Regions from separate parts of the Pseudomonas sp. App30 genome, predicted to be linked through region 2. Evidence: riboswitches for the same ligand, from Rfam matches in the RefSeq annotation. Region 2 holds a riboswitch; each other region holds the start of a gene.
What was found. A riboswitch is a leader RNA that binds a small molecule or an ion and turns the genes downstream of it on or off. The one in region 2 is predicted to bind cobalamin.
Positions count from the first base shown of each region.

Region 1: it holds a riboswitch for cobalamin, as region 2 does, so the genes downstream of both, cobO (cob(I)yrinic acid a,c-diamide adenosyltransferase) here and RAM80_RS08490 (ABC transporter substrate-binding protein) in region 2, are expected to answer to the same signal.
Region 3: it holds a riboswitch for cobalamin, as region 2 does, so the genes downstream of both, RAM80_RS14575 (CbtB domain-containing protein) here and RAM80_RS08490 (ABC transporter substrate-binding protein) in region 2, are expected to answer to the same signal.
Region 4: it holds a riboswitch for cobalamin, as region 2 does, so the genes downstream of both, RAM80_RS01220 (TonB-dependent receptor) here and RAM80_RS08490 (ABC transporter substrate-binding protein) in region 2, are expected to answer to the same signal.

Region 1 covers NZ_CP133165.1:2,196,290-2,203,469, reverse strand. Annotated here, with positions in the region: gene RAM80_RS10070 (C40 family peptidase) at 1-117, shown strand, start outside; gene RAM80_RS10065 (PQQ-dependent sugar dehydrogenase) at 199-1,515, opposite strand; cobalamin riboswitch at 1,763-1,991, shown strand; gene cobO (cob(I)yrinic acid a,c-diamide adenosyltransferase) at 2,123-2,734, shown strand; gene RAM80_RS10055 (cobyrinate a,c-diamide synthase) at 2,731-4,044, shown strand; gene bluB (5,6-dimethylbenzimidazole synthase) at 4,044-4,694, shown strand; gene cbiB (adenosylcobinamide-phosphate synthase CbiB) at 4,691-5,599, shown strand; gene cobD (threonine-phosphate decarboxylase CobD) at 5,592-6,584, shown strand; gene RAM80_RS10035 (cobyric acid synthase) at 6,593-7,180, shown strand, end outside.
Region 2 covers NZ_CP133165.1:1,855,485-1,862,664, forward strand. Annotated here, with positions in the region: gene RAM80_RS08475 (LysR family transcriptional regulator) at 1-374, opposite strand, end outside; gene RAM80_RS08480 (DUF4142 domain-containing protein) at 562-1,056, shown strand; gene RAM80_RS08485 (class I SAM-dependent methyltransferase) at 1,140-2,066, shown strand; adenosylcobalamin (AdoCbl) riboswitch at 2,249-2,331, shown strand; gene RAM80_RS08490 (ABC transporter substrate-binding protein) at 2,375-3,397, shown strand; gene RAM80_RS08495 (FecCD family ABC transporter permease) at 3,397-4,425, shown strand; gene RAM80_RS08500 (ABC transporter ATP-binding protein) at 4,422-5,183, shown strand; gene cobF (precorrin-6A synthase (deacetylating)) at 5,194-5,952, shown strand; gene RAM80_RS08510 (SurA N-terminal domain-containing protein) at 6,119-7,180, opposite strand, start outside.
Region 3 covers NZ_CP133165.1:3,124,874-3,132,053, forward strand. Annotated here, with positions in the region: gene RAM80_RS14555 (bifunctional diguanylate cyclase/phosphodiesterase) at 1-1,670, shown strand, start outside; tRNA gene RAM80_RS14560 (tRNA-Ile) at 1,686-1,762, shown strand; gene RAM80_RS14565 (NAD-dependent epimerase/dehydratase family protein) at 1,817-2,761, opposite strand; gene RAM80_RS14570 (acyltransferase family protein) at 2,790-3,944, opposite strand; cobalamin riboswitch at 4,017-4,154, shown strand; gene RAM80_RS14575 (CbtB domain-containing protein) at 4,187-4,399, shown strand; gene RAM80_RS14580 (CbtA family protein) at 4,419-5,147, shown strand; gene RAM80_RS14585 (Lrp/AsnC family transcriptional regulator) at 5,421-5,882, shown strand; gene RAM80_RS14590 (flavin monoamine oxidase family protein) at 6,026-7,180, shown strand, end outside.
Region 4 covers NZ_CP133165.1:263,664-270,843, forward strand. Annotated here, with positions in the region: gene RAM80_RS01190 (OprD family porin) at 1-431, opposite strand, end outside; gene RAM80_RS01195 (alpha/beta fold hydrolase) at 694-1,653, opposite strand; gene RAM80_RS01200 (helix-turn-helix transcriptional regulator) at 1,714-2,631, opposite strand; gene RAM80_RS01205 (fumarylacetoacetate hydrolase family protein) at 2,690-3,385, opposite strand; gene RAM80_RS01210 (hypothetical protein) at 3,526-3,957, shown strand; gene RAM80_RS01215 (DNA-binding protein) at 3,964-4,953, opposite strand; cobalamin riboswitch at 5,166-5,372, shown strand; gene RAM80_RS01220 (TonB-dependent receptor) at 5,480-7,180, shown strand, end outside.

The DNA of each region.
Region 1 (7,180 bases), 340 kb from region 2:
GCGCCGGCCACAGGTGGCACGGTGAAGCTGGACTACCTCAACAAGCCGTATTGGCAACACGCCTACCTGAACGCCAAGCGCGTGCTGCAACCAGCAAGCCTGGCGCATAACCCTTGATGCGCCTGTGGGAGCTGGCTTGCCAGCGAGCTGTTCGGGTTTCCCCCAAAGCTCGCTGGCAAGCCAGCTCCCACAGGTTGTTTACTTCTCAGCCGTAATCCGCCAGATCTTGTTCCCCACGTCATCCGCCACCAGCACCCCGCCCTTGTGGTCCTCGGTCACGCCCACCGGCCGGCCCATGGCCTGTTCCTTGTCGTTGAGGAACCCGGTCAGCACGTCGATCGGCTGGCCGCTGGGCTTGCCGTCCACGAACGGCACGAAAATCACTTTGTAGCCACTGTGTGGCTTGCGGTTCCACGAACCGTGCTGGCTTACGTAGGCGCCATGGTTGAACGGCGCCGCCAGCCCGCCGCTGGTGCTGGCAAAGGTGAAACCGATGGAAGCGGTGTGCGGGCCCACGGCGTAGTCCGGGGCGATGGCCTTGGCCACCAGTGCCGGGTTCTGCGGGCTGACACGGTTGTCGATGTGCTGGCCGTAGTAGCTGAACGGCCAGCCATAGAAGCCGCCGTCCTTCACCGAGGTGATGTAGTCAGGCACCAGGTCGCTGCCGATCTCGTCGCGTTCGTTGACTGAGGTCCACAACTGCCCGGTCTGCGGCTCGAAGCCCATGCCGTTGGGGTTGCGCAGGCCGGAGGCGTAGATGCGGTGCTCGCCGCTGGCGCGGTCCACCTCCCAGATCGCCGCGCGGCCTTCTTCCTTGTCCAGGCCGTTCTCGCCGACGTTGCTGTTGGAGCCCACGGTGACGTACAGCTTGTTGCCCGAGGGGCTGGCGATGACGTTCTTGGTCCAGTGGTGGTTGAGCGGCCCGCCCGGCAGGTCCGTCACCTTGGTGCCCTGGCCGCTGATGGCGGTGGCGCCGGTGTCGTAATGGAAGCGCAGCAGGGCATCGGTGTCGGCCACGTACAGGTCGCTGCCCACCAGGGTCATGCCGAACGGCGAGTTGAGGTTGGCGATGAACACCGTACGGGTGTCGGCCACGCCGTCGCCGTCGGTGTCGCGCAGCAGAGTGATGCGGTTGGCGCTGGGCACCCCCGCGCCGGCCTTGCCCATGACCTTCTTCATCACCCAGCCCTTGATGCCCTTGGCGTCCTCGGGCTTGGGCGGCGCGTTGGTCTCGGCCACCAGCACGTCGCCGTTGGGCAGCACGTACAGCCAGCGCGGGTGGTCCAGGCCCTCGGCGAAGGCGGCCACCTGGGTGCCCTTGGCCGGTTGGGGTTTCTCGCCGTCGGGCCAGCCGATGGCGTCGGCGATGTTCACCGTGGGGATCAGTGTCTTGTTCGGTGCTGGCAGCTGCGGGTGCGGGCCGGTGCCGTCGGCCACCTTCAGGGTCGAGGACTCGCCGCAGGCCAGCAGCGTGCTGGAGGCGAGGATGATCAGGGCCAGGCGGGTCTTGTGCATTGTAATTGCTCGCTGAGGCGGAGGTATGTGCTGTAGAGGGGCGGGGTAGGGCAGTGGTTCCAATAAAACCCTGTGACGCGGCCTTTGGCCGCTGCTACGGGGAGTTCCGTAGCAGCGGCCGAAGGCCGCGTCCACAGGCGCTGCGGTGCAATAGCCAGGCCGCGTCAGGGCCGGACGCCGCCTGGCGGCAGCTGCTACAGGGGAGGTATGGCGAGCTTTAATTGACCTCCCACCCCCAACCCTCTAACCTTCCCGGCGTGTTTCAGGTGCCCTGCAGCCCCACGGCTGGCAGGGTGAAACAGGGAAGCCGGTGAGCCGCCGCAGGCGTGCGAGCCCGGCGCTGCCCCCGCAACGGTAAATGAGTCAAGGTCGCGCATGGCGCCACTGGGCCGAATTGGCTCGGGAAGGCGCGTGGCCCCGGGTGTGCATGCCCCCGCTCATGAGTCCGGAGACCGGCCTGGAACCCTTCTTGGCAAGCCGCTGGCTTGCCGGTCCCCTTTTGTTCTGTCGCGCGGGTGAGAGCGGCATTGACGAGTCTGTGCTGCGTCCGTCCGGGCGGCGGCTTTTCGTCGATGTCGCCTGTGTGCAGGTGTAGCGGAGAGCTGCGATGAGTGAATTCCAGGAACGTGAACAACGCCATCTGGCGCGCATGTTGCGCAAGAAGGCGATCATTGACGAGCGCATTGCCAATGCGCCCAACGAATGCGGGCTGCTGCTGGTGCTGAGCGGCAACGGCAAGGGCAAGAGCAGCTCGGCCTTCGGCATGCTCGCGCGCGCCATGGGCCACGGCATGCAGTGCGGCGTGGTGCAGTTCATCAAGGGCCGTAACGCCACCGGCGAAGAGTTGTTCTTCCGCCGCTTCCCCGAGCAGGTGCGCTACCACGTGATGGGCGAGGGCTTTACCTGGGAAACCCAGGACCGCCAGCGTGACATCGCCGCCGCCCAGGCCGCCTGGGAAGTGTCCCGTGGCCTGTTGCAGGATGAGAGCATCGGCCTGGTGATTCTCGATGAACTGAACATCGCCCTCAAGCACGGCTACCTGGACCTCGACCAGGTGCTGGCCGACCTGCAGGCGCGTCCCGCCATGCAGCACGTGGTGGTCACCGGCCGTGGCGCCAAGGACGAGATGGTCGAACTGGCCGACACCGTCACCGAGATGGGCATGCTCAAGCACGCCTTCCAGGCCGGCATTCGTGCCCAGAAGGGCATCGAGCTATGACCCAGCCGCGTCATTGCCCGGCGGTGCTGATCGCAGCACCCGCTTCTGGCCAGGGCAAGACCACCGTCACCGCCGCCCTGGCGCGCCTGCACCGCAACCAGGGGCGCAAGGTGCGGGTGTTCAAGTGCGGGCCGGATTTCCTCGACCCCATGATCCTGGAACGGGCCAGTGGCGCGCCGGTGTACCAGCTCGACCTGTGGATGGTGGGCGCCGAGGAAAGCCGGCGCCTGCTGTGGGAAGCGGCGGCCGAGGCCGACCTGATCCTGATCGAGGGCGTGATGGGCCTGTTCGACGGCACCCCCAGCAGCGCCGACCTGGCGCGGCACTTCGGCGTGCCGGTGCTGGGCGTGATCGACGGCACCGCCATGGCCCAGACCTTCGGCGCCCTGGCCCTGGGCCTGGCGCGCTACCAGCCGGACCTGCCGTTCGCCGGCGTGCTGGCCAACCGCGTCGGCACCCTGCGCCACGCGCAACTGCTTGAAGGCAGCCTCACCGAAGGCCTGCGCTGGTACGGCGCGTTGTCTCGCGAGACCGGCATCGAACTGCCCAGCCGCCATTTGGGCCTGGTGCAGGCCAGCGAGCTGAACGACCTGGACCTGCGCCTGGACGCGGCCGCCAATGCCCTGGCGGCAAGCTGCGAAGTCGCGCTGCCACCGCCGGTGACCTTCGCTGCGCCCACCCCGGTGCCGTGCGAACCGCTGCTGGCCGGCGTGCGCATTGCCGTCGCCCGTGACGAGGCCTTCGCCTTCACCTACGGCGCCAGCCTCGACCTGCTGCGCGCCATGGGCGCCGAGCTGAGCTTCTTCTCGCCGGTGCATGACCAGCAGCTGCCGCCCTGCGACAGCCTGTACCTGCCCGGTGGCTACCCGGAACTGCACCACCACACCCTGGCCGCCAACGCACCGATGCTGGCGGCGATTCGCGGCCACCACGCCGAAGGCAAGCCACTGCTGGCCGAATGTGGCGGCATGCTCTACCTGCTGGACGCCCTGACCGACGTTGACGGCCAGCGCGCCGAGCTGCTGGGCCTGCTAGCTGGCGAAGCGGTGATGCAAAAGCGCCTGGCGGCCCTGGCCCTGCAAGCCGTGGAGCTGCCCGAAGGCACCCTGCGCGGCCACACCTACCACCATTCGCTGACCAGCACCGCGCTTGAGCCCATCGCCCGTGGCCTCAGCCCCAACGGTGGCCGCGGCGCCGAGGCGGTGTACCGTGATGGCCGCCTCACGGCGTCGTACGTGCACTTCTATTTCCCGTCCAACCCGGCGGCCGTCGCCGCCCTGTTCTGCCCCAAAGGGGCCTCGCACATTTGATGACTGACAACGCCTACACCCCCGCCGAGCGCGCGGCCATCTACCGAGCCATCGGTGAGCGCCGCGACATGCGCCACTTCGCCGGCGGCGACGTCGCCCCGCAACTGCTGGCGCGCCTGCTGCACGCTGCGCACCAGGCGCCCAGCGTCGGCCTGATGCAGCCCTGGCGCTTCATCCGCATCAGCGACCGCGCCCTGCGCGAGCGTATCCAGGCGGTGGTGGAGGACGAGCGGGTGCGCACCGCCGAGGCCCTGGGCGAGCGCTCGGACGAGTTCATGAAGCTCAAGGTGGAAGGCATCAACGACTGCGCCGAGGTGCTGGTGGCGGCGCTGATGGACGACCGCGAGCGCTACATCTTCGGCCGCCGTACCTTGCCGGAGATGGACCTGGCGTCGCTGTCCTGCGCTATCCAGAACCTGTGGCTGGCGGCGCGTGCCGAAGGCCTGGGCATGGGCTGGGTGTCGCTGTTCGACCCCCAGGCCCTGGCCGACCTGCTGGGGCTGCCCGCCGGCGCCAAGCCCATGGCCGTGCTGTGCCTGGGCCCGGTGACCGAATTCTACCCATCGCCCATGCTGGTGATGGAAGGCTGGGCCGAGGCCAAGCCGTTGAGCGAGATGCTGTATGAGAACCACTGGGGGGTTAAGCCATGAGCATCGCCCTGGTCACCGTTGCCGGCGTGGCGCTGGATGCCCTGCTTGGCGAGCCGAAGAGCCGTCACCCGCTGGTAGCCTTCGGGCGCCTGGCCGACCGCCTGGAGCGCCGTTTCAACGGCGGCGGCCGTGGCTGGCGCAGCCACGGCGTGACGGCCTGGTTCCTGGCCGTCATCCCCTTGACCCTGCTGGCCACGCTGCTGTCCTGGCTGCCATACGTGGGCACCCTGGTGGAAATCCTGGCGCTGTACTGCGCCCTGGGCCTGCGCAGCCTCGGTGAGCACGTGGCGCCCGTGGCCCAGGCCCTGCGCAGCGATGACCTGGACACCGCCCGCACTCGCGTGGGCTACCTGGTCAGCCGCCAGACCAGCGAGCTGGACGCCAACGCCGTGGCGCGCGCCGCCACCGAGTCGGTGCTGGAGAACGGCAGCGACGCGGTGTTCGCCGCGCTGTTCTGGTTTGCCGTGGCCGGCGCGCCGGGCGTGGTGCTGTACCGCCTGAGCAATACCTTGGACGCCATGTGGGGCTACCGCAACGAGCGCTTCGAACGTTTCGGCTGGGCGGCAGCGCGCATCGACGACGTCCTCAACTATATTCCTGCACGGCTGGTGGCCCTGACCTACGCGGTGCTGGGCAAGACCCGCCTGGCCCTGCGCTGCTGGCGCCAGCAGGCGCCGAAGTGGGACAGCCCCAACGCCGGCCCGGTCATGGCTGCCGGTGCTGGCGCCCTGGGCGTCGAGCTGGGTGGCCCGGCGGTCTATCATGGCGAGCTGCATGAGCGCGCGACCCTGGGCGAAGGCCCGGCGGCCGACGCCGACGCCATCGACCGCGGCTGGCAACTGGTGCAGCGCGGTGTGTGGCTGTGGCTGCTGATCCTGTGTGTGGGAGGGCAATTCTATGCTTGAGCACGGTGGACGACTGCGCAAGGCCGCGCAGCAATACGGCATCGCCGAGGCCGACTGGCTCGACCTGTCCAGCGGCCTGGCGCCCTGGCCCTGGCCGATCCCGGCGATTCCCGAGCGCGCCTGGGCGCGCCTGCCGGAAACCGACGACGGCCTGGAAGCGGCGGCCTGCGCCTACTATGGGGTCAACCAGGTGCTGCCGGTGCCCGGCTCCCAGTGCGCCATCCAGCTGCTGCCGCGCCTGCGCCGGGGTGGCAAGATCGGCGTGCTGTCGCCGTGCTACGCCGAGCACGCCGAGGCCTGGCGCCGCGCTGGGCACCTGGTGCGCGAGGTCAGCGAGAGCGAGGTGGACTTCTTCCTCGACAGCCTCGACGTGCTGGTGGTGGTCAACCCCAACAACCCCACCGGCCGCGTGCTGCCCGCCAGCCGCCTGCTGGACTGGCACGCGCGGCTGGCCCAGCGCGGCGGCTGGCTGGTGGTGGACGAAGCCTTCATGGACAACACCCCGGCGGTCAGCCTGGCGCCCCACGTGGAGCGCACGGGCCTGATCGTGCTGCGCTCGTTCGGCAAGTTCTTCGGCCTGGCCGGGGTGCGCCTGGGCTTTGTGCTGGGGCAGAAAAAGTTTCTCCAGCTGCTGGCCGAGCAGGTCGGCCCCTGGGCCGTCAGCGGGCCCACGCGCATTCTCGGCCAGGCCTGCCTGGGCGACACTGCCGGGCACCAGCGCATGATCGAGCGCAGCGAACTGGCCAGCCTGCGCCTGGCCGGCCTGCTGGCGCAGTTCGGGCTGGCGCCCCATGGCGGCTGCGCGCTGTTCCAGTGGCTGGTCACCGACAAGGCCGTGGCGCTGCACGCGTTCCTGGCCCAGCGCGGCATTCTCGTGCGCCTGTTCGTCGCCACCAGTAGCGTGCGCTTCGGCCTGCCACCCGAAGAGCCCGACTGGCTGCGCCTGGAGCAGGCGCTGCAAGCCTTCAACGAGGAACACCCGTGAGTACATTGATGGTGCAGGGCACCACCTCCGATGCCGGCAAGAGCACCCTGGTGACCGCGCTGTGCCGCTGGCTGACCCGCCAGGGCGTGGCGGTGGTGCCGTTCAAGCCGCAGAACATGGCGCTCAACAGCGCGGTCACCGCCGACGGTGGCGAGATTGGCCGTGCCCAGGCGGTGCAGGCCCAGGCCGCGTACCTGGCGCCGCACACCGATATGAACCCGGTGCTGCTCAAGCCCAACAGCGACACCGGCGCCCAGGTGATCATCCATGGCCGCGCGGTCACCACCATGAACGCCGTGGCCTACCACGACTACAAGGCCATCGCCATGCAGGCGGTGCTGGCCTCGCACCAGCGCCTGAGCCAGCAGTACCCGGTGGTGATGGTGGAAGGCGCCGGTTCGCCGGCCGAGATCAACCTGCGCGCCGGCGACATCGCCAACATGGGTTTTGCCGAAGCGGTGGATTGCCCGGTGCTGCTGATCGCCGACATCAACCGTGGCGGCGTGTTCGCGCACCTGGTGGGCACCCTGGAACTGCTGTCGCCCAGCGAGCAGGCGCGGGTACAGGGCTTCATCATCAACCGTTTCCGCGGCGAC
Region 2 (7,180 bases):
CGAATGCGCGGGTAAAGCTTGTGGTAGCGGGCCACCACCTTGGGCATGAAGTAATAGGCGGCCGACGGCACGCAGGCCACGGTGACGTTGCCCAGGCGCGTGGAGGCCACTTCGCTGATGCCCAGCAGGGCGATGTCCAGGTCATTGAGCAGGCGTTCGGCGCTGGGGGCGAAGGCACGGCCGACCATGGTCAGGTTGACGCGGCGGGTGGTGCGGTCGAACAACCGCACGTTGAGCGCGCTTTCCAGCTTTTCGATGCGCCGGCTCAGCGCCGGCTGGGAGATGCTGATGGCCTCGGCGGCCTTGCGAAAACTGCCCTTCTCCACCACTGCGCGAAAGGCCTGCAGGTCGTTCAGGTCGAAATTGATGCTCATCCCGGTCACTCATGCCGAATTTTATTTATCCGATCAGCTTAATGCATGAATGAGCAAGATTGATGCTGGACCATAGTCGAAAGACCGTTCGTCGCCGCCCAAGCACCAACGCGGTGGCCGGGCAATCAATTGTAGTGAGCGAGGCGTCACCCTCTCGCTTCCCGAACAATAACGACGGAGATTTCCCATGGACGCATTCAAAGCAGGCACGCTTGTGCTGGCCCTGACCGGCGCGCTGGCAAGCCCCGCATTCGCCGCTGCCACCAGCGCCTTTGTCGCCGATGCCACCGCAGGCGGCATCACCGAAGTCGAGGCTGGCAAGCTGGCGCTGCAGAAAAGCAGCTCGGCGGACGTGAAGAGCTTCGCCCAGATGATGATCAAGGACCACGGCGCGGCCAACCAGAAGCTGGCGGCGCTGGCGCACAAGCTGGACCTGGTGGTGCCCGACGACGCCACGTTGATGGACCAGGCGAAGAAGAAAATCCTCGAAATGCGCGACGAGTCCTTCGACAAGGCCTACGCCGCCAATCAGGTGAAGGCCCACGAAGACACCATCGAGCTGTTCCAGAAAGAGGTCGAATCCTCCGACAAGGCCGAGCTCAAGGACTTCGCCAAACAGACCCTGCCCAAGCTGCAGGAGCACCTGAAAATGGCCAAGGAACTGCAAGCCAAGCATCAGTGATCCTGGCGCGCACGGCCGTGGATTTCCCACGGCCCTGCGCCAGCGTTTACCATGGGCGCTTTATGCCCTGCCAAAAGTCTTTCATGAACGCCGACGCCCTCGCTATATTGCAGCAACACCTCAGCACCGCCCTGCAACACCCGCCTGCCGAAACCCGCCGCTTGTTCCACGGCCGCGGCCGCTGCTGGCCGGGCCTGGAGCAGATCACCGTGGACTGGCTGCAAGGTGTGCTGCTGGTGTCGCTGTTCCGCGAACCCGCCGCCGACGAGCTGGCTGCGCTGAAGCCGCTGCTGCTGGCACTGGCCCAGGCCACCCCACAGGTGCACAGCCTGATCCTGCAGCACCGCTACCTGCCCGACAGCGCCGCCGAATGGCTGCTGGGCGAGCCGGTGGAGCAATGGTTCATCGACGAGGACGGCCTGCGCTACCAGCTGGACCTGGGCCGCAAGCAGAACATCGGGCTGTTCCTGGACATGCGCTACGGCCGCCAATGGGTGCGCGAGCACGCCGCCGGCAAGCGCGTGCTGAATCTGTTCGCCTACACCTGCGGCTTCTCGCTGACGGCCATCGCCGGCGGCGCCGAGCACGTGGTGAACCTGGACATGGCCCGCGCCGCCCTGAGCCGCGGCCGTGACAACCACCGCCTGAACGGCCACGACCTGGACCGCGTGAGCTTCCTGGGCCACGAGCTGTTCAAATCGTGGGGCAAGGTCAAGCGTGGCGGCCCCTATGACCTGGTGATCATCGACCCGCCGTCGTTCCAGCGCGGCAGCTTCGTGCTCACCCAGGACTACCGCAAGGTGCTGCGCAAGCTGCCCGAGCTGCTGACCGAACAGGGCGTGGTGCTGGCCTGCGTCAATGACCCGGCCATTGGCTCCGACTTCCTGATCCAGAGCATGGCCGAGGAAGCGCCGCAGCTGACCTTCCAGCACCGGCTGGAAAACCCGCCGGAATTCCCCGACGCCGAGGCCGAAGGCGGCCTCAAGGCGCTGGCATTTACCAGCGCATGAACCCCGCATGACTGCGTAGCCGCTGCCGCAGGCTGCGCTGGCCCTTGCCCACGCTGAAAATCTCCAGCGTACGCCAGGGCCAGCGCAGCCTGGCGGCAGCGGCTACAGCGTTTGCCCCTGGGAAGGTGAACGGCAGGTTGCTCTCTTGGGCAATGCCACTTACCCTCTGCGGGCTTTTTCATGCGTGCAGCAGGAAGCCGGTGCAACTCCGGCGCGGTCGCGCCACTGTGTTCGGGCCTCCCGAAAGCCAGACCTTGCTGCACGCCATTTCTTTCGCCCAACGGACGCGCCATCCCGGGAGCCGCTGCATGCTGTTACGCCGCCTTGCCTTTGCCTGCCTGTCTTTATCCGCCGCCTCAGCCGTAGCCGCCGCGCCGGCCAGCCACTACCCGCTGACCGTGCAGAACTGCGGCCACAGCGTGCGCATCGACGCCCCACCACAACGGGCGGTCAGCCTGGGCCAGGCCAGCACTGAATTGCTGCTGTCCCTGGGCCTGGGCCCGCGCATGGTCGGCACCGGCGTGTGGTTCGGGCCGCTGCCGCCGTCGCTGGCGGCCGCCGGCGCCAAGGTGCCGCGCCTGGCCGACAACGCCCCCAGCTTCGAGGCCGTGGCCAAGACCGCGCCGGACATCGTCGTGGCGCAGTACACCTACCACATCGGCCCCCAGGGCGAGGTGGCGACGCCCGAGCAGTTGCTGAAGCTGGGTATCCCCTCCTACGTGTCGCCCAGCGACTGCGACGGCAAGGGCGTGACCGCCACCTCCAACGCCGATGGCAGCCGCAGCCAGCTGTATTCCCTGGCCCTGGTGGACAAGGAAATCAGCGAACTGGCGACCATCTTCGACGTGCCCGCCGCCGGCCAGGCCCTCAGCGCACACCTGCATGCACGCGTGGCGGCCGCCGTGAAACTGGCCAACGCCACCGCGCACCCACCGCTGTCGGTGCTGTACTGGTTCTCCAGCACGCGCCTGGAAGGCGACCCGTGGGTGGCCGGCAAGCACGGTGCGCCGGGCTATATCTCCCAGGTGCTGGGCCTGCGCAACGTCATCGACAGCGATGAGGAATGGCCCGGGGTGAGCTGGGAGAGCATTGCCGCCCGTGACCCCGACGTGATCGTGCTGGCGCGCATGCAGCGCCGCCTCTACCCCGCCGACGACGTCGAGAAGAAGCTGGCCTTCCTGCGCAACGACCCGGTGACCCGCGAACTCAAGGCGGTGCGCAACGGCCGCCTGATCGTGGTCGACGCCAACACCCTGAACCCGTCCATGGGCGTGGTCGACGCCATCGAACAGATCGCCAAGGGCCTGGCCGACACGGGCAAGGCGCCTTGATGCGACTGGAAAGTTCCGGCCTCCGCCGTTGGGCGCTGGCTCTGCTGGCGCTACTCAGCCTGGGCCTGTCGATTGCCCTGGCGGTGTCCCTGGGTGAGCTGGACATTCCCCTGGCCGTGACCCTCAAGGCGCTGCTCAACGGCCTGGGGCTGGGTGCCTATGAGGTGCCGCGGATCCAGCAGGGCATCATCTGGGAATACCGCCTGAGCCGCGCGCTGGTGGCCGCCTGCTGCGGCGCTGGCCTGTCGCTGTGCGGCGCGGTGTTGCAGGCGCTGCTGCGCAACGCCCTGGCCGATCCGTACGTGCTGGGCATCAGCGCCGGCGCCTCCACCGGCGCGGTGCTGGTGATGCTGCTGGGCCTGGGCGGCGGCTTGATCGGCATATCCCTGGGGGCTTTCCTCGGCGCCGCGCTGGCGTTCGGCCTGGTGGTGCTGCTGGCCACCGGCATCCGCGGCGGCCCGGCCCAGGTGATACTGGCCGGCGTGGCCGGCGCGCAGCTGTTCAACGCCCTGACCGCCTGGATCGTCTCCACCTCGGCCAACGCCGAACAGGCGCGCAGCGTGATGTTCTGGCTGCTGGGCAGCCTGGGCGGCGTGCGCTGGGCGGACGTCGGCTTGGCCGCTGCGGTGGTGGGCGCCGGCCTGCTGGTGTGCCTGTACTGCGCGCGCACCCTGGATGCCTTCGTTTTCGGCGACGACGCCGCCGCCAGCCTCGGCGTGCCGGTGGCGGGCCTGCGCTGGTTGCTGTTCGGAGTGACGGCGCTGATCACCGCCACCCTGGTGAGCATCGTCGGCGCCGTGGGTTTCGTCGGCCTGGTGGTGCCGCACATCGCCCGCCTGCTGGTAGGCCCGCGGCACGTGCGGCTGCTGCTGGCCTGCGTGCTGATCGGCGCCAACTTCATGGTGCTGGCCGACATCGCCTCACGGTTGATCGTGCCCGGCCAGGTGCTGCCCATTGGCGTGGTCACCGCCCTGGTCGGCGCGCCGGTGTTCGCCGCCCTGCTCTACCGCAACCGGGCGGCGCCATGAGCCTGCGCGCCGACAACGTCGGCTGGAGCGTCGACGGCCAGGTGATCATCGACGGCATCAGCCTGGATCTGCCCGCCCAGGGCACCCTGGGCCTGATTGGCCCCAACGGCTCCGGCAAATCGACCCTGCTGCGCCTGCTGGCCGGCCTGCGCACGCCCAGCCAGGGCAGCGTCAGCCTCGACGGCCGCCCACTGGCGCAATGGCCGCGCAAGGCCGTGGCCCGGCGCGTGGCGCTGGTGGAACAGCACGCCGGCACCGAGGTGGACATTCGCGTGCAGGACATCGTGCGCCTGGGCCGCACCCCGCACCGCGGCGCGTTGTCGGCCTGGACCCAGGAAGACCAGGCCATCGTCGAGCAGGCCCTGGCGCGCACCGGCCTGGGCGCCCTGCGGCTGCGCAGCTGGCACAGCCTGTCGGGGGGCGAACGCCAGCGCACGCAGATCGCCCGTGCCCTGGCCCAGGGCCCCAGCGAACTGCTGCTGGACGAGCCCACCAATCACCTGGATATCCAACACCAGCTGCAGCTGCTACAACTGATTCAGGGCCTGCCGGTGACCTGCGTGATGGCCCTGCATGACCTGAACCTGGCCGCGATGTTCTGCGACCGCCTGGTGCTGCTGCAACAGGGCCGGGTGGTGGCCAGCGGCAGCCCGGAACAGGTCCTCACCGCCGAGCGGGTCGCCCAGGTCTACGGCGTGCGCTGCGTGGTCAGCCCCTCCGCCCACCATGGCCGCCCGCACATTCAATACCTGCCCTGAGGCATGGCCCATGAAAACCGTCCTGGTCATCGGCATCGGTGCCGGCAACCCTGACCACCTGACCTTGCAGGCGCTGAAGGCGCTGAACCGCGTCGACGTGTTCCTGCTGTTCGACAAGGGCCCGGCCAAGCACGGGCTCAACGACCTGCGCCGTGACCTGTGCACGCGCCTGGCCACCGAGCGGCCCTGGCGCATGGTGGAAGCCGACAACCCGCCGCGCGGGCCTGACGGCGACAGCTATGCGGGTGCGGTGCAGCAGCTCAACGACGACAAGCAGCGGCTGATCGAACGGCTAATCGCCGATGAAGTCGCCGATGGCCAGTGCGCGGGCATCCTGGTGTGGGGCGACCCGGCCCTGTACGACAGCACCCTGCGGATTTTGCAGGCGATCCTGGCCGCCGGCCGTGAGGTGTTCGAGTACCAGGTGATACCCGGCATCACCGCCGTGCAGGCGCTGGCCGCAGCCCATCGGGTGCCGCTGAACGAGATCGGTGGCTCGGTGCGCATCAGCCCGGGGCGGCAGCTGAGCGATGCATTGGGTGCCGGTGACAGCCAGGTGGTGATGCTGGACGCCCATCAGGCCTTCAACCGCTTGCGTGGCCAGGGGTTGTATATCTGGTGGGGCGCCTACGTGGGCAGCGCCGATGAGATCCTGATTGCCGGGCCACTGGACCAGGTGGCCGACCAGATCGAGCACGTGCGCGACCAGGCACGGCTGCGCCACGGCTGGATCATGGACACCTACCTGCTGAAGCGCACCCTCCCGTAGCAGCTGCCGCAGGCGGCGTCCAGGGCGGTGCGGTATTCCAGGAAGACCGTGGCGCTGGGGGACGCGGCCTGCGGCCGCTGCTACGGGGCGGTACAGGCGAGGCGGTATTGCGGCCGGGAAATGAAAAAGGCCGCTTGCGCGGCCTTTTTCAGGTGGGCATCACGGCTTAGTAGCGCGTGATATCCGCCTTGGTTTCCAGCGCCTTGCGGTAGGCCGCGAAGTCCTGCTGGCCAGCACGCGAGGCCAGGAAGCGGCGGTATTGCGCTTTCTCGGCATCGCTGGCGGCAGCAGCTTCGTTGACACCGTTCAGGCGGACCAGCACGTAGCTGCCATCGGACAGGCTGACGCTGTCGTAGACCGGCTTGTCCTTGCCCACGGGCTTGGTCATGCGGAATACGTCTTGCAGCACGGTCGGATCGATACCTTCCTGGCTACGCGACACGGCTTCCTGGGTTTTCCAGGCCTGGCCTTCCTGCGTCGCCGCCAATGGGACCTTGCCGTCGCGCAGGCCGGCCACCAGGGCATCGACCTTGGCCTTGACCTGCTCGCTGGCCTTGACCTGCGCCAGGTGCTTGCGGATCGCGTCGGACACAGCTTCCAGCGGCAGTTGCGCCGGCTTGCGGTGTTCACGCACGTGCACCACCACGGTGGTCTCCGGGTCCAGCTCGATGGCCGAGCTGTTGGCGCCTTCGTCCATCACTTCCGGGCTGAACGCGGCTTGCACCACGGCACGGTTGGCGGTCACACCTTCGCTGCCACCTTCGCGGCCAAACGGCGCGGAGGTCTGGACCTTCAGGCCCAGGTCAGCGGCTGGCTGCACCAGGTCGGAGGCTTCGTACGAGGAGTCTTCCAGTTTCTTGGCAGCGTCCACGTACATCTGCTCGACCTGGGCGGTCTTGGCGTCACGGGTCAGCTTGTCTTTCAGGCTGGCGAAGGTAGGCGCCTGAGGAGCCTCCACACCCAACAGCTTGATCAGGTGCCAGCCGAACTGGCTGCGCACCGGCGCCGATACCTGGTCCTTGTTCAACGCGTACAGCGCCGTCTCGAAGGCCGGGTCGTAGACGCCCTTGCCGGCGTAGCCCAGGTCACCGCCATTGTTGGCCGAACCCGGGTCTTGGGAGAATTCCTTGGCCAGCTTGGCGAAGTCTTCACCCTTGGCCAGGCGCGCCTGGATCTCTTCGATCTTGGCCTTGGCCTGGGCGTCGGTGGTCTTGGCGTTGACCTCGAT
Region 3 (7,180 bases), 1.3 Mb from region 2:
CCGAGGGCGTGCTGATCACCGACACCCGCCAGCGCATCACCGCAGTGAACCGCGCCTTCACCGAGATCACCGGCTACAGCGAAAGCGAAGCCCTGGGCGCCACCCCTACCCTGCTCGCCTCGGGCCAGCACGACAGCGCCTTCTACGTCGCCATGTGGCACCGCCTGACCGCCGAGGGCCATTGGCAGGGCGAGATCCACAACCGGCGCAAGAACGGCGAGCTCTACCCCTGCTGGCTGACCATCAGCGCCGTGCGCAACCCCGACTCGGCGCTGACCCACTTCGTCGCCGTGTTCGCCGATATTTCCAGCCTCAAGCACGCCCAGGCCCGCCTCGACTACCAGGCCCACCACGACCCGCTCACCGGCCTGCCCAACCGCACCCTGTTCGAGAGCCGCCTGCAGGCCTCGCTCAACCGCGAGCACGACGTCAGCGGCCAGGGCGCCGTGCTGTTCCTCGACCTGGACCGTTTCAAGCACATCAACGACAGCCTCGGCCACCCGGTGGGCGACCTGCTGCTCAAAGGCATCGCCCAGCGCCTCAAGGAACAGGTGCGCGACATCGACACCGTGGCGCGCCTGGGCGGCGACGAGTTCATCATCCTGCTGCCTGGGCTGCAGCAGGCGGCAGATGCCGAGCACATCGCCAACAAACTACTGGCCTGCTTCGCCGCGCCGTTCCAGGCGGGCGAGCACGAGTTCTTCACCAGCGCCAGCATCGGCACCAGCCTCTACCCCCAGGACGGCACCGACGTGCCCACGCTGATCAAGAACGCCGACGCCGCCATGTACCGCTCCAAGGCCAAGGGCCGCAACCGCGTCGAGTCCTACACCCGCGACCTCACCGCCCAGGCCAGCGAGCGGGTCGCGCTGGAGCATGAACTGCGCCGGGCCATCGAGCGCGGCGAACTGAGCCTGGCCTACCAGCCCAAGTTCAGCGTGCACGACCACAGCCTGGTCGGCGCCGAGGCGCTGATTCGCTGGGCGCACCCCACCTTTGGTGACGTCCCCCCCGAGCGCTTCATCCCCCTGGCCGAAGAGAACGGCATGATCCTGCAGCTCGGCGACTGGGTGCTGGACCAGGCCTGCCGCCAGCTGCACGCCTGGCAGCAGCTGTACGACGGCTTCGGGCCGCTGTCGGTCAACCTCGCCGGCGGCCAGCTGCGCCAGCCCAACCTGCTCAAGCGCATCGACCAGCTGCTGCGCCAGCACCACCTGGCCCCCGGCTGCCTGCAACTGGAGATCACCGAGAACTTCATCATGAGCCAGGCCGAGGAAGCCCTGGCGGTGCTGCACGACCTCAAGCGCCTGGGCGTGCAGCTGGCCATCGATGACTTCGGCACCGGGTATTCCTCGCTCAGCTACCTCAAGCGCTTGCCCCTGGACATCCTCAAGATCGACCAGTCCTTCGTCCGCGGCCTGCCCGCCGACCCCCATGACGCCGCTATCGTGCGGGCAATCATTGCCCTGGGCCGCAGCATGCAACTGACCGTGATCGCCGAGGGCGTGGAGAACGACGCGCAGCAGCAATTCCTGGCCCGCGAGGGCTGTGAGCAGATCCAGGGCTTCATCTACAGCCTGCCCCTGAACGCCGACGAATTCGCCGGGCGGTTTCTTCGTATGCGTCTTTGCGACTTTTCGGATGGCACTGGCGCGAAACCGTCGTTATAATCCGCGACCTACTGGGGGCCTATAGCTCAGTTGGTTAGAGCAGGGGACTCATAATCCCTTGGTCGCAGGTTCGAGTCCTGCTGGGCCCACCATCTACGAAAAAGCCGCGCATCTGCGCGGCTTTTTGCGTTTCAGGCCAACGCTTTTCAGCCCAGCTGCTTATACGCCCTGCCCGTCTTGTGCAGCGCCTGCTCCAGCGTCAACGGCGGCACCCACCCCAGCAACCGCCGCGCCTTGCCCGAATCCACCTGCAGCGACGCGCACAAGGTGGTGTACATGTTCTGCTTGCCCGCCAGCCTGGCCCCCCACCGCATCAGCCCATCGGGCACCGGCACCAGCCGGGGCGAGCGGCCCATGCTGGCCGCCAGGTAGCGGACGATCTGCGCCGTGGAGGCGTCCTCGCCATCGGAGATCAGGAACAGCTGGTTGCCCGCCGCCGGGTGGCGGGTGCACAGCACGATGAAGTCCACCAGGTTCTCCAGGGCCACCATGCTGCGGCGGTTGTCCACCGCCGCGAACGGCAGCGGCAGGCCGGAGTCCACCAGCTTCAACAGCCGCGGGAAGTTGCGCCGGGCGTGGGCGGCGTAGATCAGCGGCGGGCGGATGATGACCACGTCCATGGTCGTGCCCTGCGCCAGCGCCCGCAGGCCCTCCTCGGCTTCGAACTTGGAAATGGCGTAGTCGCCGTCCGGCACCGGTACCGAGGTTTCGTCAAAGGGCGTGCCGGTGGTGAAGGAGCCATTGACCCCTACCGAACTGATGAAGATCAGCCTTCGCACGCCGGCTGCCAGCGCCTGGCGCGCCAGGGCCAGGGTGCCTTCGAGGTTGGTGCGGCGGTATTCGGCCAACGGGTCGGGACTGGTGTCGCCCTGCAAGTTGAGGCGCGCGGCGATGTGCACCACCACCTCGATGCCCTGCAAGGCGCCGGACCAGTCGGTTGCAGCGGCGATATCACCCACGGCAACCAGCGGCACGGGCCCTGCGCCCGCCGAACGGCTGGTGCCCAGCACCTGGTTGTCGTGCTGCGCTGCCAAGGCCTCGCAGACCGCCTGGCCGAGGAAGCCGGTGGCCCCCGTGACGAGTATGTTCATGGCGCTCCTGAAACCTGTTGATTGAATATCATGCTCCTCGTTCCTGCACGCCCACCTCGGTAGCGCCCTTGCTGGGGGCCCGCTGCGCCAACCGAGCGCCCAGTTGCTGGCCCTTCAGCTCCACGTAGCGATAGGTGAGCATGGCCAGCCCTACCACCATCAGCAGCACCGCCACTGCCAGCAGGTTGTTGAGCAACACGCTGCCGGTGTCCACGTAGCGCTTGGGGCCAATGGACGGTGCGAACGGCGTGCCGGTGAGCTTCTGCAGCACCATGAAGCAGGACACCACGCAGAACCACACTGCCGCGTGGGTCATGTAGATGGAGTAGGAAACCTTGCCGATCAAATGAAAGACCCGGCCCTGCAACAGTCGGGAAACGGCACCACCGTCAAACGCATAGACAACCACCACCGCGCAGAACAGCACGCGGGCCAGCGGCATTTTGTTGTCCAGGCTGGAGATGAGTAACGCCACCACCAAGGCCACGGACAGCAGCTCAAGGCCGGTGAAGCAGGCGAAACCGGCGCGGATCCGCGTGCTCAGCCGGCGGTAGGCCATGTAGGCCAACGCCCCTCCGAAGAAGCACAACAGCCCACGCAGGGCCTTTGGCGTCAGCCCGCCCAGTTCCAGGTACAGCGCCAGTGCGGCCAGCGCGGCGATGGCTGCCCAGCCCCACAGCCGCGCGCTGCCACGCAGCAACAACGCCGCCAGGAACACCATGTACATGTAGTACTCGACGCTGATGCTCCAGGCCGGATAGTTGAACGACAGCGCTTCGGTAAAGCCGGTCCACGACTGGACCAGCAGGGCGTTGGGCAGTATTTCCGAGAGCGCGGTGGCCCCGCTGAACGGCTTCGAGTTGAACGCGAGCCCCTTGCGCCAGGCAATCGCCTTGCCCACCTCCAGCGCAATGAACACTAGCAGCATCACCCAGTGCAGCGGGAACAGGCGCAACGAGCGCGTGATGAAGAAACGGCTGAAGTCCACGCGCTCCTTGCTGCCGTAGGCGTGGGCCAGCACAAAGCCGCTAAGCACGAAGAAAAACTCCACGAACAGGTCGGCGTTGCGGAAAAACGCCAGCTCGGTGAAGCTGCCCGGCAAGCCGATGTGGTACGTCACCACCGCCAGCGCGAACAGGCCGCGAAAGCTGTCCAGCGCCTGGAACCTGTTTGCGCCTTGCATGGCTGCGCCCCATGTGGAACCTGCAAGCCAAGCGTAGCCGCTCAGGCCTGCCTCGCGCGGCCAATCTTCACGACGTTCATCGGGCAAAGAGGTACACTTACCCGGCTGTATCAATGTGTTTCGAAAAAAGAAGACGGTCAAAAACCGCCGCGGTCGCGCCACTGTAGTCGGCACCTTGCCGTAAGCCAGACCTTTTTTCGACCTATCCACCGTAACCGGGACGCGTAATCCCTGAGGTAATCATGGCCTATAGCACTACTTCGCAAACCGACATCTCGATCCCGACCATTCCCCTGAGCGAAATCCTGCCGTGGGCGATTTTCGGCGGCCTGCTGCTGATGCTGGCAATCTACTTCGTTGGCGCAGAACAAGGTGCCACCGCGCTGTTCAAGGGCATGTACGTCCACGAGTTCGTGCACGACGGTCGCCACCTGCTGGGCTTCCCCTGCCACTGATCCCTTCGAGGTGTTTCACATGACTGGTCGTTTACTCGTCAGGGGCATGCTCGTCGGTCTGTTGGCCGGCATCCTCGCCTTCGGTTTTGCAAAAATATTCGGTGAACCCCAGGTTGACCGTGCCATCGCCTTCGAAGAAGGCATGGCGCACATGCACGGCGACGCCGAGGAACCCGAGCTGGTCAGCCGCGAGGTGCAGAGCACCTTCGGCCTGCTGACCGGCGTGGTGGCCTACAGCGTTTCCCTGGGCGGCATCTTCGCCCTGGTGTTCGCCTACTCGCTGGGCCGCATCGGCAAGGTCGGCCCGCGTGGCCTGTCGGCGCTGCTGGCCCTGGCGGCCTTCGTGGTGCTGATCCTGGTGCCGGAAATCAAATACCCGGCCAACCCGCCGTCGGTAGGCAACCCCGACACCATCGGGCTGCGCACCCAGGTGTTCTTCATGATGCTGCTGGTATCGGTGGTGGCCGCGGTCATCGCCGTCAACGCCGCGCGCAAGGTCATCGCCACCTCTGGCGTGTGGGCTGGCGCCATCGCCGGCGTGGCCCTGTACCTGGTGATCATGGCCGTGGCCGGTGCGCTGTTCCCCACCATCAACGAAGTGCCGGCGAACTTCTCGGCCGACGTGCTGTGGAAATTCCGCACCTCGTCGCTGGGCATCCAGCTGGTGCTGTGGACCACCGTCGGCCTGGTGTTCGGGCCGGTGGCGGAGCGGTTGCTGCAACCCAAGGCGCGCTTTGCCCACGCCTGATCCACGCTGCTCGAAGAGAACCGCGCTCCGGCGCGGTTTTTTTATGCCTGCAGTCTCGCCCGGCTACCTCCCCGTAGCCGCTGCCGCAGGCTGCGCCGGCCCTAAGCCTCGACGCAAGCTCTCCAGCGTACGACATGGCCAGCGCAGCCTGCCGGCAGCGGCTACGGAGTGCAATCTGGACAGTGAGCCGATTAGCTGACTTAATCGGCTCACAAAATGAGCCGATTAGGGCGTCATTCAAGCCAGTATGGATGGCATATCCGCCACTACAACATGACCGACCTGCGCACCCTCCCCCTCGACGAAATCGACCGCAAGCTGATCGCCGCCCTGCAGATCAACGCCCGCGAAAGCGTGGCCGTGCTCGCTCGCCAGCTGGGCATCGCCCGCACCACGGTGACCTCGCGCCTGGCGCGCCTGGAGAAAGGCAAGGTCATCACCGGCTACGGCGTGCGCCTGGGCCAGCGCCTGGCCGACGGCGGCCTGCAGGCCTACGTGGGCATCACCGTGCAGCCGCGCTCGGGCAAGGAAGTGGTGCGCCGCCTCAGCGCCATGGGCCAGGTGCAACAGCTGTGCGCGGTGAGCGGCGAGTTCGACTACGTGGCCTGGCTGCGCACCGACTCGCCGGAGCAACTGGATCAATTGCTCGATCAGATCGGCAGCGTCGACGGGGTGGAAAAAACCACTACGTCGATCATTCTCAGCAGCAAGGTCGACCGCGGGCAACCAGTCTGATCAAGGGTTTCGTCATATTGCAGCGAAACACGTCATTACGACGACACTCTGCGCCTTAATTACGACACGACCGCTCCCTAAAATGGCTGGCATCCCTTTCCTATACTGAAAGATCCGCTCAGTAGCCGCCCATAAGGTCGACCATGACTCAGCACAACCGCCACCCCGCCGACGGCAAGAAGCCGATCACCATCTTCGGCCCGGACTTTCCCTTCGCCTTCGACGACTGGATCGAGCACCCGGCCGGCCTGGGTGTGATTCCCGCCGAGCACCACGGCGCCGAGGTGGCCATTGTCGGGGCGGGCATCGCCGGGCTGGTGGCGGCGTACGAATTGATGAAGCTGGGCCTCAAGCCGGTGCTGTACGAAGCCTCGAAAATGGGCGGCCGGCTGCGCTCGCAAACGTTCGAGGGCACCCAGGGCATCGTTGCCGAGCTGGGTGGCATGCGCTTCCCGGTGTCCTCCACGGCGTTCTACCACTACGTGGACAAGCTGGGGCTGGAAACCCGTCCGTTCCCCAACCCGCTGACCGCCGCCTCCGGCAGCACCGTCATCGACCTCGAGGGCCAGACCCACTACGCCCGCAGCATCGCCGACCTGCCGGCGCTGTTCCAGGAGGTCGCCGACGCCTGGGCCGACGCCCTGGAGGCCGGCTCGCAGTTCAGCGAGATCCAGCAGGCCATCCGCGACCGCGACGTGCCGCGCCTGAAAAGCCTGTGGAACACCCTGGTACCGCTGTGGGACGACCGCACCTTCTACGATTTCGTCGCCACCTCCAAGGCGTTCGCCAAGCTGTCCTTCCACCACCGCGAGGTGTTCGGCCAGGTGGGCTTCGGCACCGGCGGCTGGGACTCCGACTTCCCCAACTCGATGCTGGAAATCTTCCGCGTGGTGATGACCAACTGCGACGACCACCAGCACCTGGTGGTGGGTGGCGTCGAGCAGGTGCCCCTGGGCATCTGGCGCCATGTGCCGGAAAAATGCGCGCACTGGCCCGCCGGTACCAGCCTCAGCTCGTTGCACCACGGCGCGCCACGCTCGGGGGTGAAGAAGATTGCCCGCGACCCGGACGGCCGCTTCGCCGTCACCGATAACTGGGGCGACACCCGCCATTACGCCGCAGTGCTTGCCACCTGCCAGAGCTGGCTGCTGACCACGCAGATCGAGTGCGAGGAGTCGCTGTTCTCGCAGAAGATGTGGATGGCCCTGGACCGCACCCGCTACATGCAGGCGTCAAAGACCTTCGTGATGGTCGACCGGCCGTTCTGGAAGGACAAGCACCCGGAGACCGGCCGCGAC
Region 4 (7,180 bases), 1.6 Mb from region 2:
GGCAGGTGCGGCTGCAGGGTGCCATGGCGAATCTCAGTCTTCGAGAAGCGTAGCTTGGCGGTCAGGCCCAGGCTGGCGAAGTCGTTCACCGCGCGGCCGTCGCTCTCACTGGGGAAGACAATGCCGCCGCCGCTGCTGCCGCTGTTGTAGGCCTGGCCCTTGCCCGAGTCCAGGCGCAGGCCGAGCATGCCCAGGGCATCGAGGCCCAAGCCCAGCGGGCCGTTGGTGAAGCCCGAGGTGTAATTGAGGATGAAGCCCTGGCCCCACTCCTGCTGCTTGGACGGCGTGGCCGTGCCGCTGCGGTTGTCGTTGTTGATGAAGAAGTTGCGCAGGGTCAGGTCAGCCTTGCTGTCATCGAGGAAACCATCGGCCCACAGGGGCTGGCTGAACAAAGCGGCGCTGAGGGCCAGGGGGAAGGCTTGACGGTACATCGGACGTCCTTGGTGGGGTCAGGGACGGCGGAGTGTAGGAATGTACGTTTTGGTTCAAAAATACGGAGTTGGCCTATGGATATGCCGGGCGGGGTCATAAGTGCCTAGGGAAAAGGCATATGCTGGTGCTGCGTGACGTTGAGCAAAATCTTATGGATCAACAGGTTGGAAGGTTAAATTAATCTTCATTGTGGGAGCTGGCTTGCCAGCGAGCTGTTGAGGCTCAAAAGCTCGCTGGCAAGCCAGCTCCCACCTGTGCACGTCACACGGGAAAATGGCTTGCCAGAAAGCGCAGCAAATGCCCATTGACGATGTCGGGTTGTTCGCTCTGTATCCAGTGCCCGCAGGCCTTGACGATGTGCTGCTCCAGGCGTGGCACGCGCTTGGGCATGCGCAGCAGCGTGTGCGCCTCCAGCACGCCCACCGGGTCCAGGTCGCCCAGCAGGAACAGCGCCGGCTGCTCGACGCAGGCCTCGGCCAGGGGTTCGGTGCGCTGCCAGTTGCGTTCGAAATTGCGGTACCAGTTCAGCGCGCCATGGAAGCCGCGGCCGGCGAAGGTTTGCACGTACACCTCGAACGCCTCGGCGCTGCACCAGGGCGGCAGCCGGTCGGGCTGGTTGATGCCGTCGAACAGCGTGGCGCTGGCGGGCTTGTCCTTGAGGATCAGGTCGCCGTTGGCGCCGCCCTGCATGAACATGCGCAGGGTGTGGGCGACGTCGGCGTCCAGCTCGGCCTCGGCCACCCCCGGGTTCTGGAAATACAGGATGTAGTTGAAACGGTCCTTGAAGTGCGCGCGTATCAGCTCTATCGCCGGCTGCTTCGGCCGCCCGGCGTAAGGCACCGACAAGGCCACCACCGCCTGCACCCGCTCAGGCTCCAGCAGCGCCAGGTGCCAGGCCACCGGCGCGCCCCAGTCGTGGCCCACCACGCACACCTGGCGCTGGCCCAGCAGGTCCATGGCGCCCTGGATGTCGGCGCACAGGGTCAGCAGGTCGTAGGCTTCCACTGCCTGGGGCGCGGAGCTGGCGCCGTAGCCGCGCATCTCCGGCATCCACACCTGATAACCCGCGGCCACCAGCGGCGCGATCTGCGCCCGCCACGAGTACCAGCACTCGGGGAAACCGTGCAGCAGCCAGATGGGCCGGCCGTGTTCGGGCCCGGCGACGTGCACGCTCAGGGTGATGCCATTGACCGCCAGGGTGCGTTGTTGTGTGGCCTTCATCGTCCATGCTCGTCTGAACCTTTCACCTACCCTAGCAAAGCCCGGCCACAACGCTAACCATCATTGATGGGCGCTATGCTCGCGCTGCTGTCGGCGGAATTGCCCGGGCGGCAGGCCCTGGGTCTGGCGGAAGCGCCGCGAAAAGTACGCTTCGTCGCTGAAACCGCAGCGCTGGGCCACGTGGCTGATGGGCTCGTCGCTGTTGAGCAGATGGGTGCGCGCCAGGCGCATGCGCCGCTCCAGCACCAGCTCGCTGAAGGTGCTGCCGGTGTCCTTGCGCAGCAGGTGGGTGAGGTAGTTGGGCGACAGGAACGCCGCGGCGGCCGCGTCCTTCAGGGTCAGCTCCGGGTTGGCGATGTGCTCGCGAATATAGGCCGTCACCCGCGCCAGCGCGTCGCGGCGGCCGCGCCGTGCGGCCTTGTCGCTGGCCAGTTGCTGCAACGCCGGGGCGAAGCGCTGGCTGACCAGGCCGATCAGCTGCAACAGCCCGGCCCGCAGCAAGGTGGTGGTGCCGAAGTCACGGGTGCGGTCCAGCTCGCGCAGGCGCAGCAGCAAGGCTTGTACCTCGGCAAAGGCGTGGTCGTCGAGAATGAAGTCCAGGTGCTCCTGGCACTGGAACGGCGCCAGCTCGGGGGCCTGGCCCAGGGGCACGTCCTCCAGGTCCAGCGGGTCGCAGGCCAGGTGCGGCAGCAGGAAACCCTGGGCGAAGTTGATGAGCATGAAGTTGCCGTGCTCGGGGTGCGGGATCAAGTGCAGGCGGTGCGGCAGGATAAAGCTCAGGGCGTTGCGCGGGAACGGCCGCACCGCGCCGCCGATGTGCTGCACGGTGTCGCCGCCCAGGTTGACCTGGATCTGGAAGTATTCGTGGCGGTGCGGCGAGGTCAGCGCCTCGCGCTCCTGCTTGTCGCGGATGTAGAAATCCTCGCGGTTGCTGCGCTGCTGCATGCCATAGGTGGGCACGCGGGACAGGGACGACATGGCAGCAACCTCGAAAGCCGGAAAGACGCCGCCAGTCTAAAGCGCGGCGCGGCGGCTGTCAGCGCTGGCCGATGCGCAATTGGAACTGGGCGACACCGTCGATGCCGGCGCTGACCTGGTCGCCGGGCTGCAAGGCGCCGACGCCGGCCGGGGTGCCGGTGAAGATCAGGTCGCCGGGCTGCAGCGCCACCGATTGCGACAGGTAGGCGATCACGTCAGGCACCGCCCAGATCTGGTCCGCCAGGTCACCGCGCTGGCGCTCCTCGCCGTTCACCGTGAGCCAGATGGCGCCGCTGGCCGGGTGGCCCAGGGTGCTGGCCGGGATCAGCGCGGTGCACGGCGCCGATTCGTCGAAGCCCTTGGCCCAGTCCCACGGCCGGCCCTGCTTCTTGGCCTGGGCCTGCAGGTCGCGGCGGGTCAGGTCCAGGCCCACGCCGTAGCCCCACACATGCGCCAGGGCCTGCTCGGGGGCGATGTCGACGCCGCCCTCGGCGATGGCCACCACCAGTTCCACCTCATGGTGCAGGTCGGCGGTCAGCGGCGGGTAGGCGATCACGCCCTCGGCCGGCACCACGGCGTCGGCGGGCTTGCAGAAGAAGAACGGTGGCTCGCGGTCCGGATCATGGCCCATTTCCCGCGCGTGCTCGGAATAGTTGCGGCCCACGCAGAACACCCGGCGCACGGGGAAACGGCGGCTGTCGCCGGCAATGGCGACGCTGGCGGCGGGCGGTGGGGCAATCACGTACTCGGTCATGGAGGGGCTCCTGATGGCAAAGGCAGACCTGCAGTGTGCCCGCCGGCAGCGGTGCCTGGCTTGGACAGCGCCGCGCGGATTATGGACAGCGCAACGCAATGGCGCATACTTTCCCTGTAGCGTCACCACAAGGAGTACCCATGAGCGATCACGACGACAACGTCATTCCCCTGCGCCGCACCAAGGTGTTCGAGGACGACGGCAGCGAACCGGCACTGCTCGACGAGGTCATGCGCCGGCTGATGGTGCAGACCTTCGCCGGCACCGACATCGACTGCGCCGCCATCCACACCCAGGGCCAGTACCGCCAGGCCCTGGCGTACATGATCCAGGGCATCCTCAACGGCCCCAACCCCGGCGACAACCTGCTGGCCTTTGCCCTCAAGACCATTCACATGTCCGGCGAGGAATTCGCCAAGCTCGACGGCTACGGCCCCAAGCTGTGCGCCCAGGCCCTGCTGGACATGGGCAACGGTGTGCCCGGCTCGGTGGAGAAGATGCAGCGGGTGCGGCGCATCCTGCGCAGCGGCCTGCACCCGGTGGGCCCGGACGATACCCCTTCCGAGCCCTGAGCGGCGTTACTCGGCGCTGGCCGCGGCGCGGTCGGCGCGCCACTGCGCCAAGGTGGCGTTGGCCTGTTGCAGCTGTTGCTCCAGGCGCGCCTCGCGCAGCACCTGGGCCTTGCTGGCCTTAGCCTGGGCCGCCTGCTCCTGGCGCAGCACCTCGATCTGCTGGGCCTGGGCCTCGCGCGCGCCCAACGCCTGAGCCAATTGCGTGGCCAGGGCCGTGGCCTCGGCGGCCTTGTCGGCCAGGGCCTGGGTGGCGGTGTCCTGATCCTTGCGCGCCTGGCGTGCCTCCACCAGCATGCGTTCGTTGTCGCGGTTCAGGCGCATCAACTCGTCCTGCTTGACGATCAGGCTCTGCTGCAACTGCCGCACTTCCACCTGCACCTGCTGCACCTGGCTTTCGTGGCGGCGCTGGTCCTGGTCGCGCTGCTCCTTCACCGCCTGGCGGTAGTGCTCCAGGGCGTCGCGGGCGTGCTGGTGCTTGTCTTCCAGCGAGCGGATGTGTTCGTCCTTCTCCTGCACGCGCAGTTGTAGGTCGCTGCATTCCTGGCCCAACCGCGCGTTGCGGGTGTGCTCGGCCTGCAACGAGGTGCGGCAGGTGGCCAGCTGCTCCGACTCACTGGCCAGGGCCTCGGCCTGGATCTCGAACTGCTGCAGCAACGCGGCGTGGGCCTTGGCGGCTTCGGCCAGGTCGGCTTCGAGCACGGCTTTCTGCAGGTCGAAACGCGCCTGGGCCTGCTGCACGTACTCGTCGCCCTCCTCTTTCAGGCGCAAAGCCAGGCGGCCTACCAGTTCGCCCAGCTCCTGGGTCAGGTGCTCGCGCGGGGCCTGGCGGCGCTGGTCGGTTTCTTCCAGCTCCTTGAGATAGCGGTGAATGGTGGTCTTCGAACCGGTGTTGCCCAACGCCACGCGCACGGCGTCGATGGTGGGGTTCTCGCCCCGCGCCAGCAGCGCCTCACGCGCCTTTTGCACCACTGCCTTGTTGATCCCACCCCGTGCCATGCCTGCTCCTTTGAAGTGTACTGCGGTATGTATTCTGTAATGGCGCGCAATATACCCCATTGGCGCGACGCTGCGTAGCCGCTGCCGCAGGCTGCGCTGGCCTTTTCATGCACTGGAGATATTCAGTGTTCATGCCGGCCAGCGCAGCCTTCGGCAGCGGCTACAGGATTGTATCGAGGCGCAGACATTGACCTGGATCCACATCAGTGGTCGAATGCGCGCCAGTTTCAGGTGCCCTCAGCCGCCGTGCTCAGGGTGAAACGGGAAGCCGGTGCGTCACTTTGGTGATCAGTCCGGCGCTGCCCCCGCAACGGTAAGCGAGCGAACGCGTCAACAGGCCACTGTGCATCGTGCATGGGAAGGCGGCGCGTTCATGCCCCTCGCAAGCCCGGAGACCGGCCTGCAAACGCTTCAATTGGCAACCCGCGGTGGGCGGGCGCAGGCCGGTTTCCGTGGGCGTTTGCGCCCGCGATTTGCCATGCGTGTCCCTCCGGGTTCATCTTTTCCTGACTGTAGTTGGAACAGCATGTCCCGCACTTCCCTGCTTCACCGCCTGGCCCCGTGCCTGGCCTTGTCCTTGCCCGTGCACGCCGCCGATGAGCTGGCGCTGCCGGCCACCACCATCAGCGAACGCGCCGACACCGCGCTGGCCACCCCTGGCACCGCAGGCTCGCGCCTGAACCTGACGCCGCTGCAAACCCCGGCCAGTATCAGCAGCCTCGACGAAGACGCCATCGACCAGCGCAACAACCTCACGGTGCAGGAAGCCGCCACCCGTGCGCCCGGCATCACCAGCATCGCCGCGCCGGGCAACGGCAATACGGCGCTGTCGGCGCGCGGCTTCAGCGGCCACGAGTCAGTGATGACCCTATTCGACGGCGCGCGCCTGTACACCGGCGCCGGCACCCAGACCTTCCCGGTGGACCCGTGGATGGTGGAGCGCATCGACGTGATCCGCGGCCCGGCCTCGGTGCTGAACGGCGAAGGTGCCACCGGCGCGGTGATCAACGTGATCCCCAAGAAGCCCTTCGAGGGCGCCATCAGCAACCACCTGCGCGTGGGCTACGGCAGCGACGACCGCCAGCAGACCGCGTTCGACAGCGGCGGCTCGCTGGGCGAGCGCCTCAGCTACCGGCTGACCCTGGACCAGCAAAGCAGCAATGGCTGGGTAGACCGTGGCCAGTCCTCAAGCCTGGCCTTCAGCGGCGCCCTGCGCTGGCAAGCCAGCGACGACCTGAGTTTCACCCTGGCCCATGAGCAGGGCGACAGCCGCCCCATGAGCTACCTGGGCACGCCGCTGATCGACGGCCACTACCACGACAGCCTGCGCGACAAGAACTACAACGTGCGCAACGCCGTGCAGCACTACGACGACCAATGGACCCGGCTGACCAGCGACTGGTCCCTGAGCGATGCCATCAGCGCCAGCAACGAGCTGTACTACATCAAGAGCCGCCGCCACTGGCGCAACGCCGAAAGCTACAGCTGGGACAGCAGCCAGGGCCAGCTGCTGCGAGGCAGCTACCTGGAAATCAAGCACCACGAAGAACAGTTGGGCGACCGCCAGACCTTCACCTTCGACCACCGCCTGTTCGGCCTGGCCAGCAAGACCGTGGTGGGCGCCGAGTACAACCGCATCCGCTTCGGCCTGGCCAACAACTCGCCCTACACCGATGTCGGTGGCGACTACGTAGACCCCTGGGCGCCGGCGCCGGGCTGGTTCCACAGCCAGTCGCCGTTCCAGGCCCTCAGCCAGAGCACCACCCAGACCTTCGCGCTGTTCGCCGAGAACCGCCTGCAGCTGTCCGAGCGCTGGGCGCTGGTGACCGGCGTGCGCCGCGACCAGAACCACATCCAGCGTGACGACGCGCGCACCAGCACCCGCAGCGACGTCAATCTGGACGGCGGCAACTGGCGCGCCGGGCTGGTGTTCGCGGTCACCGACCAACTGTCGCTATACGGCCAGTACAGCACCAGCCAGGACGGCGTCAGCGACCTGGTCACCCTCAACCCCACCCAGCAGCAGATGGACCTGGCCCGGGCAAAACAGACCGAGGTGGGCCTCAAGCAGCAGTTCTGGGATGGCCGCGGCGCCTGGACCCTGGCCGCCTACCACATCGTCAAGCGCAAGCTGTTGACCACCGACCCCATCACCCGCGACACCCTGCAGGTGGGCCAGCAGTCCTCGAACGGCCTGGAAGCCAGCCTGGAACTGGCGTTGGCCGAC